2 regions of the Vibrio sp. MACH09 genome follow, and region 2 is predicted to be linked to the other one. Evidence: predicted binding sites of a transcription regulator. Region 2 holds the regulator's gene; the other holds the start of a gene.
The links. The regulator MetJ, encoded in region 2, represses methionine synthesis genes. The targets are predictions, from matches to a motif close to TTAGACNTNTANANGTCTAA.
Positions count from the first base shown of each region.

Region 1: a site for MetJ is predicted at 2,372-2,391, ahead of metA (homoserine O-acetyltransferase MetA). Genes of this name have one in related genera too.

Region 1 covers NZ_BSFZ01000001.1:288,316-295,476, reverse strand. Annotated here, with positions in the region: gene CHJ_RS01345 (cation:proton antiporter) at 1-1,261, shown strand, start outside; gene metA (homoserine O-acetyltransferase MetA) at 1,419-2,360, opposite strand; tRNA gene CHJ_RS01335 (tRNA-Asp) at 3,039-3,115, opposite strand; rRNA gene rrf (5S ribosomal RNA) at 3,160-3,275, opposite strand; rRNA gene CHJ_RS01325 (23S ribosomal RNA) at 3,518-6,409, opposite strand; tRNA gene CHJ_RS01320 (tRNA-Val) at 6,821-6,896, opposite strand; tRNA gene CHJ_RS01315 (tRNA-Ala) at 6,932-7,007, opposite strand; tRNA gene CHJ_RS01310 (tRNA-Lys) at 7,023-7,098, opposite strand; tRNA gene CHJ_RS01305 (tRNA-Glu) at 7,101-7,161, opposite strand, start outside.
Region 2 covers NZ_BSFZ01000001.1:3,046,063-3,053,223, forward strand. Annotated here, with positions in the region: gene CHJ_RS13700 (bifunctional aspartate kinase/homoserine dehydrogenase II) at 1-2,175, opposite strand, end outside; gene CHJ_RS13705 (O-succinylhomoserine (thiol)-lyase) at 2,176-3,342, opposite strand; gene metJ (met regulon transcriptional regulator MetJ) at 3,601-3,921, shown strand; gene CHJ_RS13715 (malic enzyme-like NAD(P)-binding protein) at 3,973-5,232, opposite strand; gene rpmE (50S ribosomal protein L31) at 5,464-5,682, opposite strand; gene priA (primosomal protein N') at 5,977-7,161, shown strand, end outside.

The DNA of each region.
Region 1 (7,161 bases), 2.8 Mb from region 2:
CGCGGCTGCAGCCATGGCTATCGCTTTTGTGAATAGCAAAATAGGCAAAATGCAAACAACCATTGCGATCACTGCTGGCTCAATAATGCTTTCACTCACCATAATCGTCGCAGGCCAAAACCATTGGTTTCATTTGACTGAGATCGCCAGTGATACCATGAGTGATATAAATTTCGAAGATTTTCTTCTAAAAGGTGTTTTAGGTTTCTTATTATTTGCCGGAGGATTAGGCATAAAACTTCCTCATCTTAAGGACCAGAAGTGGGAAATAACGGTGCTGGCGTTGTTTGCCACTCTCTTCTCTACTTTCTTTATTGGCTTTGTTCTGTACGGCATCACTATCATCATCAATATGCCGCTAGATCTCATATACTGCTTACTTTTTGGAGCCCTTATTTCACCAACAGATCCTATTGCGGTTCTAGCCATTGTTAAAAAACTTAATGCTCCTAAACGTATATCCACGCAAATCGAAGGAGAGTCCCTTTTCAACGATGGATTTGGCCTTGTTATTTTCGTGACCCTATTCACCATCGCATTTGGAAATGAAACTCCAACAATAAGCTCAATTACTATGTTGTTTGTGCATGAGGCTATAGGAGGACTAGTCTACGGTCTTGTGCTGGGATTAATTTTTCACTACTTAATCAGCGCGACCAATGACCATTCGATGGAGCTACTATTAACGATTGGTATACCAACAGCAGGATACGTTTTCGCAGATGTTATACACGTTTCAGGACCGTTAGCAATGGTAGTATCAGGGATACTAATTGGTAACTGGACACGATTTGTCGGCTTCTCTAAAGAGAGCGCCGATCACCTTGATCATTTTTGGGAACTTGTTGACGAGTTTTTGAATGGGATACTATTTTTGCTTGTCGGATTATCGATGCTGCTGTTCAAATTCCATCAGGAAGACTGGCTTGTGATGATAATTGCAATACCTCTCGTACTTGTTAGCCGATTCTTGAGTATCTGGCTCTGTTACCAAGGCTTTAATCGATTTAGACATTATAACCCGTGGTCGATAAGAATACTGACTTGGGGAGGGTTACGAGGCGGCTTGGCAATAGCGATGGCATTGGCAATCCCTTCAGGAGTAATGGTGGTTCCAGAAAAAGGAATCGATGTAAAAGAAATACTATTGGTTATGACTTACTCCGTTGTTATATTTTCTATTCTGATACAAGGGTCAACCATCACCCCTTTAATCAATAAAGCAAAGAAAGTAGAACAAATAAATTCTCAGCAAGAGTGACAAATTTAACCTTACAGTGGTCTGGTTATCTCTAAAACCAGTCAAACACAATTAAGTAAGACAGACATGGGTAACGATACCCATGTCTGGTAGATAAAAGTCACAATCTATCACTGCAATCAACATGATTTAGTGTAGAAATTTATTCTTATTAACCCTAATCATCCTTGGTAAAGTTGGCTTCAGAAAACTGCTCAAGATCATAAGGTGTTTGTTGGTATACACAATAGTTTAACCAGTTCGAAAACAGTAGATGACCATGACTTCGCCAACTGGCAATTGGAGTATTATCCGTGTTGTCATTGGGGTAATAGTTCACAGGAATCGCTGGGTCCATTCCCTCCGCGAGATCCCTGACATATTCTGAATGCAGTGTTAAACATTCATATTCGGGATGCCCAGTTACAAAGACATTTCTTTTATCTTTGGTCGATGCTAAATAAACCCCTGCAACATCAGATGTCGCCAAGATATCAAGATCAGTATGCTGTTCCAAGTAGTCATAGCTAAAGTCTGCATACCTAGAATGAGGCGCCAAAAAGTTATCATCAAATCCTCTTAAGATGGGATGATGCTCATCATGTATTCGATGGTTATATACACCAGACAATTTCTCTTTTCGCGTCTTCTTAGGCAAATCATAAAGTAGCTTTAATCCTGCCTGTGCCGCCCAACAGACAAACAGTGTAGAGGTAACATGGTTTTTTGCCCATGTCATAATACTCTCTAAGTGTTCCCAATAAATGACATCTTCGAACTGAACCAGCCCTAGCGGAGCACCCGTTATGATTAACCCATCAAAATTTCGATTTTTCACGGTTTCAAATTGACGATAAAAGGTATCTAAATGTTCTGTAGGCGTATTCTTACTAGGGCGGTTATCGATACGAAGCAGTTCAACATCTATTTGCAATGGACTATTCGATAGTAATCTCAAGAACTGTGTTTCAGTCTCAATCTTTTTCGGCATTAAGTTGAGAATCAGCACTTTTAATGGGCGGATTTCTTGAGTGGATGCGCGAGACATTGGCATCACAAAAATATTTTCGTTCTTCAATACATCAGAAGCGGGTAACCGATCAGGTATCCGAATAGGCATTGCTCTCTCCATAAGCTATCTAGACGTCTATATATCCAGACTAGCCCATAGAAAATTAAAAGTCGAGGCTTTGTGAATTTTAAACACAAAAAAGCCTTAACATCTCTGCTAAGGCTTACTGTTCTTATTCCTGAGAATAAGTGGCGGAGTGGACGGGACTCCCTACTCCTTGAAAACAAGCGCGACCCCCGGCGTGACAGGCCGCTTTCTCTAATTAAAAAACTAACCAACTGAACTACCACGCTTAAACGAAAAAAACCTCAGCATTTCTGCTAAGGCTTACTTTCTTATTCCTAAGAATAAATGGCGGAGTGGACGGGACTCCCTACACCTTGAAAACAAGCGCGACCCCCGGCGTGACAGGCCGCTTTCTCTAACAAAGAGGCTAACCAACTGAACTACCGCTCCGCTGCCCACTTTGCTAGAACTAACCATTGGTATTTTTATAACCGCTTAAACACAAAAAAGCCTTAACATCTCTGCTAAGGCTTGCTGTTCTTATTCCTGAGAATAAGTGGCGGAGTGGACGGGACTCCCTACGCCTTGAAAACAAGCGCGACCCCCGGCGTGACAGGCCGCTTTCTCTAACAAAGAGGCGAACCAACTGAACTACCGCGCTTAAACGAAAAAAACCTCAGCATTTCTGCTAAGGCTTACTTTCTTATTCCTAAGAATAAATGGCGGAGTGGACGGGACTCGAACCCGCGACCCCCGGCGTGACAGGCCGGTATTCTAACCAACTGAACTACCACTCCGCTGTGGTATCATTCGTTTTAATAACGAATGTACTTAAATTAAAGCCTGGCGATGTCCTACTCTCACATGGGGAAACCCCACACTACCATCGGCGCTATTGCGTTTCACTTCTGAGTTCGGCATGGGTTCAGGTGGGTCCACAATGCTATGGTCGCCAAGCAAAATTGGTGTAATAAAACCGCTGGCTAAAACGCTCGCTCTCTACGTTAGATTGCTTATTCGCTCAGTCACTTACCAATGTAAGCTCCTTCTCTCATCTCACAATCTGCCTTGATAGCAAACCTTTTACCTGCGCTCGTATCGAGCTAAGGCTTTATCACTTTAACTTGGAAAACTAACTTTAAAAGTTCTTTACACATTCAATGTTCTATTTGAGTCCTTCAAAACCCCTTGGGTGTTGTATGGTTAAGCCTCACGGGCAATTAGTACAGGTTAGCTCAACGCCTCACAACGCTTACACACCCTGCCTATCAACGTCGTAGTCTACGACAACCCTTTAGGATACTTAAAGTATCAGGGAGAACTCATCTCAAGGCTCGCTTCGCGCTTAGATGCTTTCAGCGCTTATCGATTCCGAACTTAGCTACCGGGCAATGCCATTGGCATGACAACCCGAACACCAGAGGTTCGTCCACTCCGGTCCTCTCGTACTAGGAGCAGCCCCTTTCAATTCTCCAACGCCCACGGCAGATAGGGACCGAACTGTCTCACGACGTTCTAAACCCAGCTCGCGTACCACTTTAAATGGCGAACAGCCATACCCTTGGGACCGACTTCAGCCCCAGGATGTGATGAGCCGACATCGAGGTGCCAAACACCGCCGTCGATATGAACTCTTGGGCGGTATCAGCCTGTTATCCCCGGAGTACCTTTTATCCGTTGAGCGATGGCCCTTCCATTCAGAACCACCGGATCACTATGACCTGCTTTCGCACCTGCTCGAATTGTCATTCTCGCAGTCAAGCGGGCTTATGCCATTGCACTAACCACACGATGTCCAACCGTGTTTAGCCCACCTTCGTGCTCCTCCGTTACTCTTTGGGAGGAGACCGCCCCAGTCAAACTACCCACCAGGCACTGTCCTCATCCCCGATCAGGGGACTAAGTTAGAACATCAACACTACAAGGGTGGTATTTCAAGGTTGACTCCACTCCATCTAGCGACGAAGTTTCAAAGTCTCCCACCTATCCTACACATGTAGGGTCAATGTTCAGTGCCAAGCTGTAGTAAAGGTTCACGGGGTCTTTCCGTCTAGCCGCGGGTACACTGCATCTTCACAGCGATTTCAATTTCACTGAGTCTCGGGTGGAGACAGCGTGGCCATCATTACGCCATTCGTGCAGGTCGGAACTTACCCGACAAGGAATTTCGCTACCTTAGGACCGTTATAGTTACGGCCGCCGTTTACCGGGGCTTCGATCAAGAGCTTCGACCTAAGTCTAACCCCATCAATTAACCTTCCGGCACCGGGCAGGCGTCACACCGTATACGTCATCTTGCGATTTTGCACAGTGCTGTGTTTTTAATAAACAGTTGCAGCCACCTGGTATCTGCGACTTCCGATAGCTCCATCCGCGAGGGACTTCACCGTCAGAAGCGTACCTTCTCCCGAAGTTACGGTACCATTTTGCCTAGTTCCTTCACCCGAGTTCTCTCAAGCGCCTTGGTATTCTCTACCCGACCACCTGTGTCGGTTTGGGGTACGATTTCTTACAATCTGAAGCTTAGAGGCTTTTCCTGGAAGCATGGCATCAATGACTTCACGCCCTTGGGCGCTCGACATCGGGTCTCAGCCTTAGTGATTTCCCGGATTTACCTAAGAAATCAGCCTACACCCTTGAACCTGGACAACCGTCGCCAGGCCCACCTAGCCTTCTCCGTCCCCCCATCGCAATTGTAAGAAGTACGGGAATATTAACCCGTTTCCCATCGACTACGCCTTTCGGCCTCGCCTTAGGGGTCGACTTACCCTGCCCCGATTAACGTTGGACAGGAACCCTTGGTCTTCCGGCGTGGGGGTTTTTCACCCCCATTATCGTTACTCATGTCAGCATTCGCACTTCTGATACCTCCAGCAAACCTTACAGTTCACCTTCAACGGCTTACAGAACGCTCCCCTACCCAATACTCTAAAAGAGTATTGCCGCAGCTTCGGTGTATAGCTTAGCCCCGTTACATCTTCCGCGCAGGCCGACTCGACCAGTGAGCTATTACGCTTTCTTTAAATGATGGCTGCTTCTAAGCCAACATCCTGGCTGTCTGAGCCTTCCCACATCGTTTCCCACTTAGCTATACTTTGGGACCTTAGCTGGCGGTCTGGGTTGTTTCCCTCTCCACGACGGACGTTAGCACCCGCCGTGTGTCTCCCGGATAGTACTTACTGGTATTCGGAGTTTGCAAAGGGTTGGTAAGTCGGGATGACCCCCTAGCCTTAACAGTGCTCTACCCCCAGTAGTATTCGTCCGAGGCGCTACCTAAATAGCTTTCGGGGAGAACCAGCTATCTCCAGGTTTGATTGGCCTTTCACCCCTAGCCACAAGTCATCCGCTAATTTTTCAACATTAGTCGGTTCGGTCCTCCAGTTGATGTTACTCAACCTTCAACCTGCCCATGGCTAGATCACCTGGTTTCGGGTCTATACCTAGCAACTCGACGCCCAGTTAAGACTCGGTTTCCCTACGGCTCCCCTAATCGGTTAACCTTGCTACTAAATATAAGTCGCTGACCCATTATACAAAAGGTACGCAGTCACACCACGAAGGTGCTCCTACTGCTTGTACGTACACGGTTTCAGGTTCTATTTCACTCCCCTCACAGGGGTTCTTTTCGCCTTTCCCTCACGGTACTGGTTCACTATCGGTCAGTCAGTAGTATTTAGCCTTGGAGGATGGTCCCCCCATATTCAGACAGGATATCACGTGTCCCGCCCTACTCGATTTCACTGATTGTACGTTGTCGGTTACGGGGCTATCACCCTTTATTGCGAGACTTTCCAGACTCTTCACCTGACGCACTAAAAGCTTAAGGGCTAATCCAATTTCGCTCGCCGCTACTTTCGGAATCTCGGTTGATTTCTACTCCTCCGGGTACTTAGATGTTTCAGTTCCCCGGGTTTGCCCTGTTAACCTATGTATTCAGTTAACAGTAACTGCTTATGCAGTTGGGTTTCCCCATTCGGAAATCGTAGACTCAAGTGGCTTTTACTGCCTAATCTACGCTTATCGCAAGTTAATACGTCCTTCATCGCCTCTGACTGCCAAGGCATCCACCGTGTACGCTTAGTCACTTAACCATACAACCCCAAGAGGTCTTTATGTATGGCAAACAACCAAGGTTTAGTGCTGTCTCTTTATTATGAGCGAGACAGCTTTCGATTTTGCCGGACTCAAATATAAACAGCATTACTATGTAATGGTGTTTCCAAGAACACTTGAATGTGTTTGTTTACTTTCATTTTTCTAAAAAATGAAAACAAACTTTTGGTACCTAGTTTTCTTATATTTCAAAGAAAATTAGGATTTGAGAACTTTTAAATTAGATAACAATCAATCAAATTGTTATCTGTCAGCTTTCCAAATTGTTAAAGAGCGATGTTTTTTCTACTTAAAGAAATCACATTTTCTAAAGACTTTCGACGACAAAAATCCGAACCAAGATAAACAAACTTATTTGGTTTGGATAATATCCAAAAATATTTAGAGAATGGTGGGCGATACCGGGCTCGAACCAGTGACCCCCTCCTTGTAAGGGAGGTGCTCTCCCAACTGAGCTAATCGCCCATAATGTTTTACTTCATCATGGTGAAGTTAAAGAATGGTGGAGCTATGCGGGATCGAACCGCAGACCTCCTGCGTGCAAGGCAGGCGCTCTCCCAGCTGAGCTATAACCCCAATATATTCTTTAAATGGTGGGTCGTGCAGGATTCGAACCTGCGACCAATTGATTAAAAGTCAACTGCTCTACCAGCTGAGCTAACGACCCAATGGTATCCCGTAGGGGAGTCGAACCCCTGTTACCGCCGTGAAAGGGCGGTGTCCTAGGCCT
Region 2 (7,161 bases):
TTTATCTTCACGCTGCGCTTTGGCTAACCGTTTAGCCAAAATATCACTCAATAGCTCACTCTGGTCAAAAAACTCATCAATAGTCAGATCGTTCAGCTCTTCAGGAACCAAGCTTTCAACTTTGACATTCTCAGGTTCAATACTTAACCCTGACTCTCTGGTTAAAATAACCAACTTCCTCATCACATCAGAGCCATCCAGATCCGTTCGAGGGTCAGGTTCAGTTAAGCCTTGTTGCCACGCTAATTCCATTAACTCATGAAACGCTATCGAACCATCAAACTGCTGAAATAACCAAGAGAGTGTCCCAGAGAAAATACCCGACAGAGCAACGATATTGTCTCCACTTTCACGCAAATCCCGCACGGTATGATTTACCGGTAATCCTGCACCTACCGTAGCATTATATAACCAGTGGCGACCTGTTTTTTGAAAGGCATTCTGAGTTTTATAATAAAACTCGCTAGAAGAAGAGCCTGCTACTTTATTAGCAGAAATCAGGTGTAATCCTTTTTCTGCAATATCTGGATACTTATGAGCAATCTGATGACTTGCCGTCACATCAAGAACAATCACTTCATCATACTCTTGCTGATGCGAGAGCTTCTCTATCCAATCATGCCCATCATGTTCTATTGCCTCGTCTTGGTACTGATTAAGTGCGGCATGAACATCAAGTCCTTCTAGGTTCATAAAGTAGCGCTGACTAGTGACAACCGCGATCAAATCAAAACTCATACCGCGACGTTTTTCCAGCTCTTCTTTCTGCTTAGCAAACAACTCTAACCAGCTAGAACCTATATTACCTTTGCCACACAACACTAAGCCGACTCTCTTCTGTGCTTGGAAAAGCTGTCGATGGATCCCTTGCACCAATTGAGAGCTGTCGACCTTTCTCAATACAGCCACCACACTTAATCCTGATTCGGCTTGGCAAATAAATTCCACCGGACAATTTTTAAGTTGCTGATAAAAACCGTGACTGTGAATCGGGTTACCCGTTACGCCAGCACCCACTGCCCCGACCATGCTGTAGCCTTCTCTTAGACGAATCTCTCCCTCTATTGCCGCGTCTTGAAGAAACGCCAATGCACCACCTACAAGCTCGGAGGTATAGGCTAGCAATATCTCCCCTTGATCAGGCTGAATATCAAACGCTAAAGGTTGCAGTTGTGCTCTCTGTAAGCTGCTTAAGATCTCGCCCTGCGCTCGATCAAAGTCGTGCGCATGACCAATATTAAGTTCAATCAATAACACTTCGTCTAATGACGTGATGATTTTTGCGCCACGGCCAGAGGCAAGTACACGTTCGATTCTTGTTGAGCCTGCTTCAGGTTGATAGCTGCATCTTAGGTCAAGATCCATAGCGCTCTGTGCCACAGGTTGTAATGTCCGGCTATGCAATACAGGAGCCGCAAGCCGAGCAAGTTCACTCGCTTCATCTAACCTTAACAAAGGCAACAAACAGGCATCTTTCACTTTACGCGGATCAGCACTGTACACACCGGCGACATCACTCCAAATCGTCACTCTGCAAACATCAGCAAGTGCACCGATAATGGTGGCGGAATAATCCGAACCGTTTCGTCCCAACAGTACCGTTTCGCCTGACGCGCTCTGCGCCATAAAACCAGTAATAACCAACTTATGATGAGAATGCTGTGCTAACGTCTCAACCAGCAAAGGTCTAGAGCGTTTTCTATCCACTTCAGGTTGCGTGCCTTTTTCTGCACGCAGAAACAGCCTTGAGTCCAACGCGATAGCAGGTTGTTGCTTCTGGTTAAGCAGTGCAGTTAACAGTCGAGCTGACCATATTTCACCATGACCAAGAACATTCGCGACTTGTCCGTCCGACAGTGGTGCCATAAGTTCACCAATCGCAGAGACTTCGCTATTTAATTGTTGTAAAAGAGGCACGCAATCATCCATTAACTCCTCAATCAATTGCGATTGAAACTGCCGCAAGTCCATCAACAACTCATGGGCTAATCGGCCATCTTTATTAAGGGCAGCTAACCACTCTAATAGTTTATTGGTGGTGTCTCCCGCTGCAGACACCACGATTAAATCCTCTTCCGTTGAGTACTCTGATAGTAAAGTCACAACGCGTCGGTAACATTCGGGATCCGCTAGACTACTGCCACCAAACTTGTGCAACTGACGTACTTGGCTCATCTAAGCTTCTCCCTCAACTACAGCGAATGCATGCTGTAAATCGGCAATAAGATCTTGGCTATCTTCAAGGCCGATAGATAATCTCAACAGTTGCTGGGAAATTCCCGCCTCTTGTAACGCTTGCTCTCCCATTGCTCGGTGGGTCATTGAAGCTGGGTGACAAATCAAGCTTTCGACACCGCCCAACGACTCTGCAAGAGAGAATAGTGTCAACTCATTAACAAAAGTTTTTAACTGATCGTCTGTACCGGAATACTCAAAGCTCAGCATGGAACCAAAGCCACTCTGCTGTTTTTTCGCAATATCATGGCCCGGATGATCTGGCAGACTAGGATGGTATATTTTTGCGACTTGTTTTTGAGTTTGCAAAAATTCCAGCACCTTTTGAGCGCCCTCTTCATGAAGCCTCATTCTGGCACCAAGAGTTCGTATTCCCCTTAGTGTCATGTAACTGTCGAATGGAGTCCCCGTCGCACCTATGCAGTTTCCCCACCACGCGAGCTCTTCAGCATGTTGTTCACTTTTCGTGATCACGACACCACCAATAACATCGGAGTGGCCATTGATATACTTGGTCGTTGAGTGAACAACAAAGTCAGCGCCTAGTTCTAATGGCTTTTGGTATATCGGTGTCAAAAAGGTATTGTCCACTGCCACTAGCGCTCCAACCTTACGCGCTTTTTCACATATTTCTGCAATATCAACAACCCGAACCAGTGGATTAGACGGCGTCTCTAATAAAATTAATTTAGGCGATTTTTCTAATGCAGCATCAAGCTGTGTACTATCTGATTGATCGATAAACTCAACGTTAAAATCCCCTTTATTCGCTCGTGTATTGAACAACCTATGCGTACCACCATAGCAATCATGTGGTGCAACGATGAGATCATTTGGCCCTAAGTAAGCGGACACAAGCAAGTTTAGAGCAGATGTTCCGCAGTTAGTGACCACGGCCCCTACACCCGATTCCAGCTCGTAAAGAGCCTGCTCTAGCAGACTTCGATTTGGATTTCCGGAGCGGGTATAGTCATACTTAGGAACATCGCCAAAATGAGGAAAACTATAATTAGTAGATAGATAGATAGGAGGAACAACTGCTTGGTGTTGCGTGTCAGATTCTATTCCAGTGCGAACAGCAATTGTTGCTGGCTTCCGTTTAGTCATAAGATGGTTTTCCTTTCCATATATCTTTACTGAGTGCGTCAATTAACGCGTAATGTAAACTATAGTTTATTTGTTGCTACTGAGCTTATCTGTTATTACGCCATTTGTTATCATGAGGCTTATTATTAAGCACTTTACTTGCCATTAGCTAGGACGTCAATACCTCTAGACGTCTATATGTCTTTGCTTATGGCAGTAAATCCAGCTAAAATCGACAGTTATAATTATTATCTAGTATTTCATATTTAAAGGTGCGCAATGGCAGACTGGAATGGTGACTACATTAGTCCTTATGCAGAACATGGAAAAAAAAGTGAACAAGTTAAGAAAATCACGGTATCTATTCCATTAAAAGTATTAAAAGTATTGACGGACGAACGTACACGACGCCAAGTAAATAACTTGCGACATGCCACCAATAGCGAACTATTATGTGAAGCTTTTCTACACGCTTATACTGGGCAACCTTTGCCAACAGATGAAGATTTAAGAAAAGACAGACCGGATGATATTCCAACAGAAGCCAAAGCAATGATGACCGCCATGGGCATTGAGTTTGAAGCCTTCGATGAAGAATAATTAATAAAATGGCCGCTCCATGGAGCGGCCATTTTATTATCTGTGTACCCTTTAAAGCATATAGCCATCAGGCATATCAATTCTGGCCACACCAGAATCAACCGCCGCTTGTGCGACCGCTTTAGCCACGCGAGGAAGTAATCTAGGATCCATAGGTTTTGGTATAATGTACTCTTTACCAAACTCTAATGATGTCACTCCCGCCGCTTGTTTTACTTGCTCAGGAACGGGCTCTTTTGCCAACTGGCGAATGGCTTCAACTGCGGCAAGTTTCATTTCGATATTGATTTCACTGGCACGCACATCCAAAGCACCACGGAACAAAAACGGGAAGCAGATAACATTATTCACCTGATTAGGATAGTCAGAACGCCCCGTACCCATGATCAAATCATCACGCACACGATGAGCTAACTCTGGTTTAATTTCAGGATCAGGATTAGAACATGCAAACACTACAGGGTTATCTGCCATTAAATTTAATGCATCTTGGGGCAGCAAATCTGGACCGGATACACCTAAAAATAGATCTGCACCAGTAATTACATCTTCTAATGTTCTCTTATCTGTATTACTGGCAAACAATTTCTTATGCTCAGTTAAATCGTCTCGACGAGTATGGATAACGCCTTTACGATCAAGCATGTAGATTTTCTCACGTTGAGCTCCACACTTGATCAATAGCTCCATACAAGCCGTCGCTGCGGCGCCAGCCCCAAGACAAACAATCGTTGACTCTGATAACTCTTTACCCTGCAACTCGATAGCATTGAGCATACCCGCAGCAGTAACAATCGCAGTACCGTGTTGGTCATCATGAAAAACAGGCACATCACAACGTTCAATTAAACGACGTTCAATTTCAAAACAGTCCGGTGCTTTAATATCTTCCAGGTTAATGCCACCAAATGTATCCGCAATATTCGCTACTGTTTCTACAAACTCGTCAATGGTTCGGTGTTTTACCTGAATATCGATGGAATCTAAACCAGCAAAGCGTTTAAAAAGAAGGGCTTTACCTTCCATTACTGGCTTTGAAGCCATTGGCCCTAGGTTCCCCAACCCTAAAATAGCAGTACCATTAGAGATAACCGCAACCATATTCCCTTTGGCTGTATACTTATAAACGTTATTTGCATCTTGAGCGATCTCTCGAACTGGCTCAGCGACGCCTGGGCTATATGCTAATGCAAGATCTTCAACAGAGTCAGCCGGCTTAGTTAGCTCGACTGAGATTTTTCCTGCAACAGGATGAGAGTGATAACGGAGTGCTTTTTGACGAAATTCTTCTTGTTGATTGTCATCAGACATAGTGTACTTTTCCAAAGAGAGTAAAACTGAATAGTAAGAATATAGATTTTATTACACTTTTATAAAAAAGCGCGATTATTATTGAGAAAAAATATCAATCTCAACAATAACACTGACTACCATGAGCAAATCTATCTAACGAGCACACAAAACGAGTCACAACGGTAACTAAAGATCGAAAAAAGGACGCCTAAGCGTCCTTTTCTAAATTCGGGAATAATACTTAAAGTATTACTTCTTGCTTGATAGCGCACCGAAACGTTTGTTGAAGCGATCAACACGACCACCAGTATCAACGATACGTTGCTTACCAGTGTAGAATGGGTGGCACTTATCACATACGTCTAGGTGGATAGAATCTTTACCTAGAGTAGAGTTAAATTCGAAAGAGTTGCCGCAAGAACAAGTTGCGTTAACTGCTTTATATTCAGGATGGATACCTGTTTTCATGGGAAAACCTCATATATAGGCCGTGTCGCTATCCGATTCTAAGCCGGACACCACACGTGTGTTCAAAAGTAAAAAGCATAGCAATGCTACACCATTAAGGCGCAGTATATTAATGAATAGCTTAGTTCGGATCAACCTATTTGAGTTTTTTTTCATCAAATAACTTCGCTTCTAAACAATAAAGTGAGTCATGTTCAGAGCCACCACCACGATCATTTATACTCCGTCTCGTAATTCAACGCAGCTTCCACTACACTGTCCTCTCCAATTTTAGCCTTAATTTTACTGAAGTTTATGCGTCCAACTATCGCTCAAGTCTCTCTGCCTGTTCCGCTGGATAAACAGTTTGATTACAAGATTCAAGCCGACCAGTTTCCTGTTATTGGGGGAAGAGTCTCTGTTCCTTTCGGAAGGCAGACCCTTGTCGGCATTGTGACAGCCATGGTTAATCATTCAGAATATTCAGATCAGCAGCTAAAATCCATTAAGCAGGTATTGGACTTAGAACCTGTGTGGCCCAATTCACTATATGAACTGCTTATTTGGTGTAGCCAGTTTTATCAGTACCCTCTTGGAGAGTCACTGGCAAATGCTCTACCCAGTGCACTGCGAAAAGGAAAGCCGGCCAGCTTTGCTAATGTCGTCAACTGGAAGATAACAGAGCAAGGAAAAAATCAGTTAATGTCAGGCTTTGGACGAGCCGTAAAACAAGCCAAAGTGATGCATTTGCTAGAACATGAAGCGGTGTCTCACCAACAAATGTTGGACCAAGAGATTCCCAGTAGTGTACTTAAAAAGCTCGAAGAGAAAGGCTGGATTCAGTCGTATGAAAAGCAAGCGGCAAAGAATAACTGGTCACAAACTCTTGCCCTGCCAGAGTCACCATTAAAGCTGAATGAAGAACAAGCCATTGCCATAGCGACGGTGAACAGCAATAGAAACTTTGGCTGTTATTTGTTAGATGGGGTCACCGGTTCTGGAAAAACCGAAGTCTATTTAAATCTCATTAAGTCTGCACTAGAGAATGGCAAACAAGCGCTTGTTCTCGTGCCTGAGATAGGCTTAACGCCTCAAACCATTAGTCGCTTCAAGAAGCGGTTTAATGTTCCTGTAGAAGTTGTCCATTCTGGCTTAAATGATACCGAACGACTTAACGCTTGGCTGTCAGCTAAAGAGAATCAAGCAGGTATTGTTATCGGTACTCGCTCGGCGTTATTTACCCCCTTCTCTTCACTCGGCATTATTATTGTTGATGAAGAGCATGATACCTCGTACAAACAACAAGATTCTCTTCGATACCATGCTCGTGATGTCGCCATTATGAGGGCGCATAAAGAGAATATTCCTATTGTTCTTGGCTCTGCAACTCCGGCCCTAGAGTCTTTACACAATGCATTGACAGGAAAATACAGCCACTTAACGTTAACAAAAAGAGCCGGCAGTGCCGTCCCCGCGACGCATAAAATACTCGACGTAAAA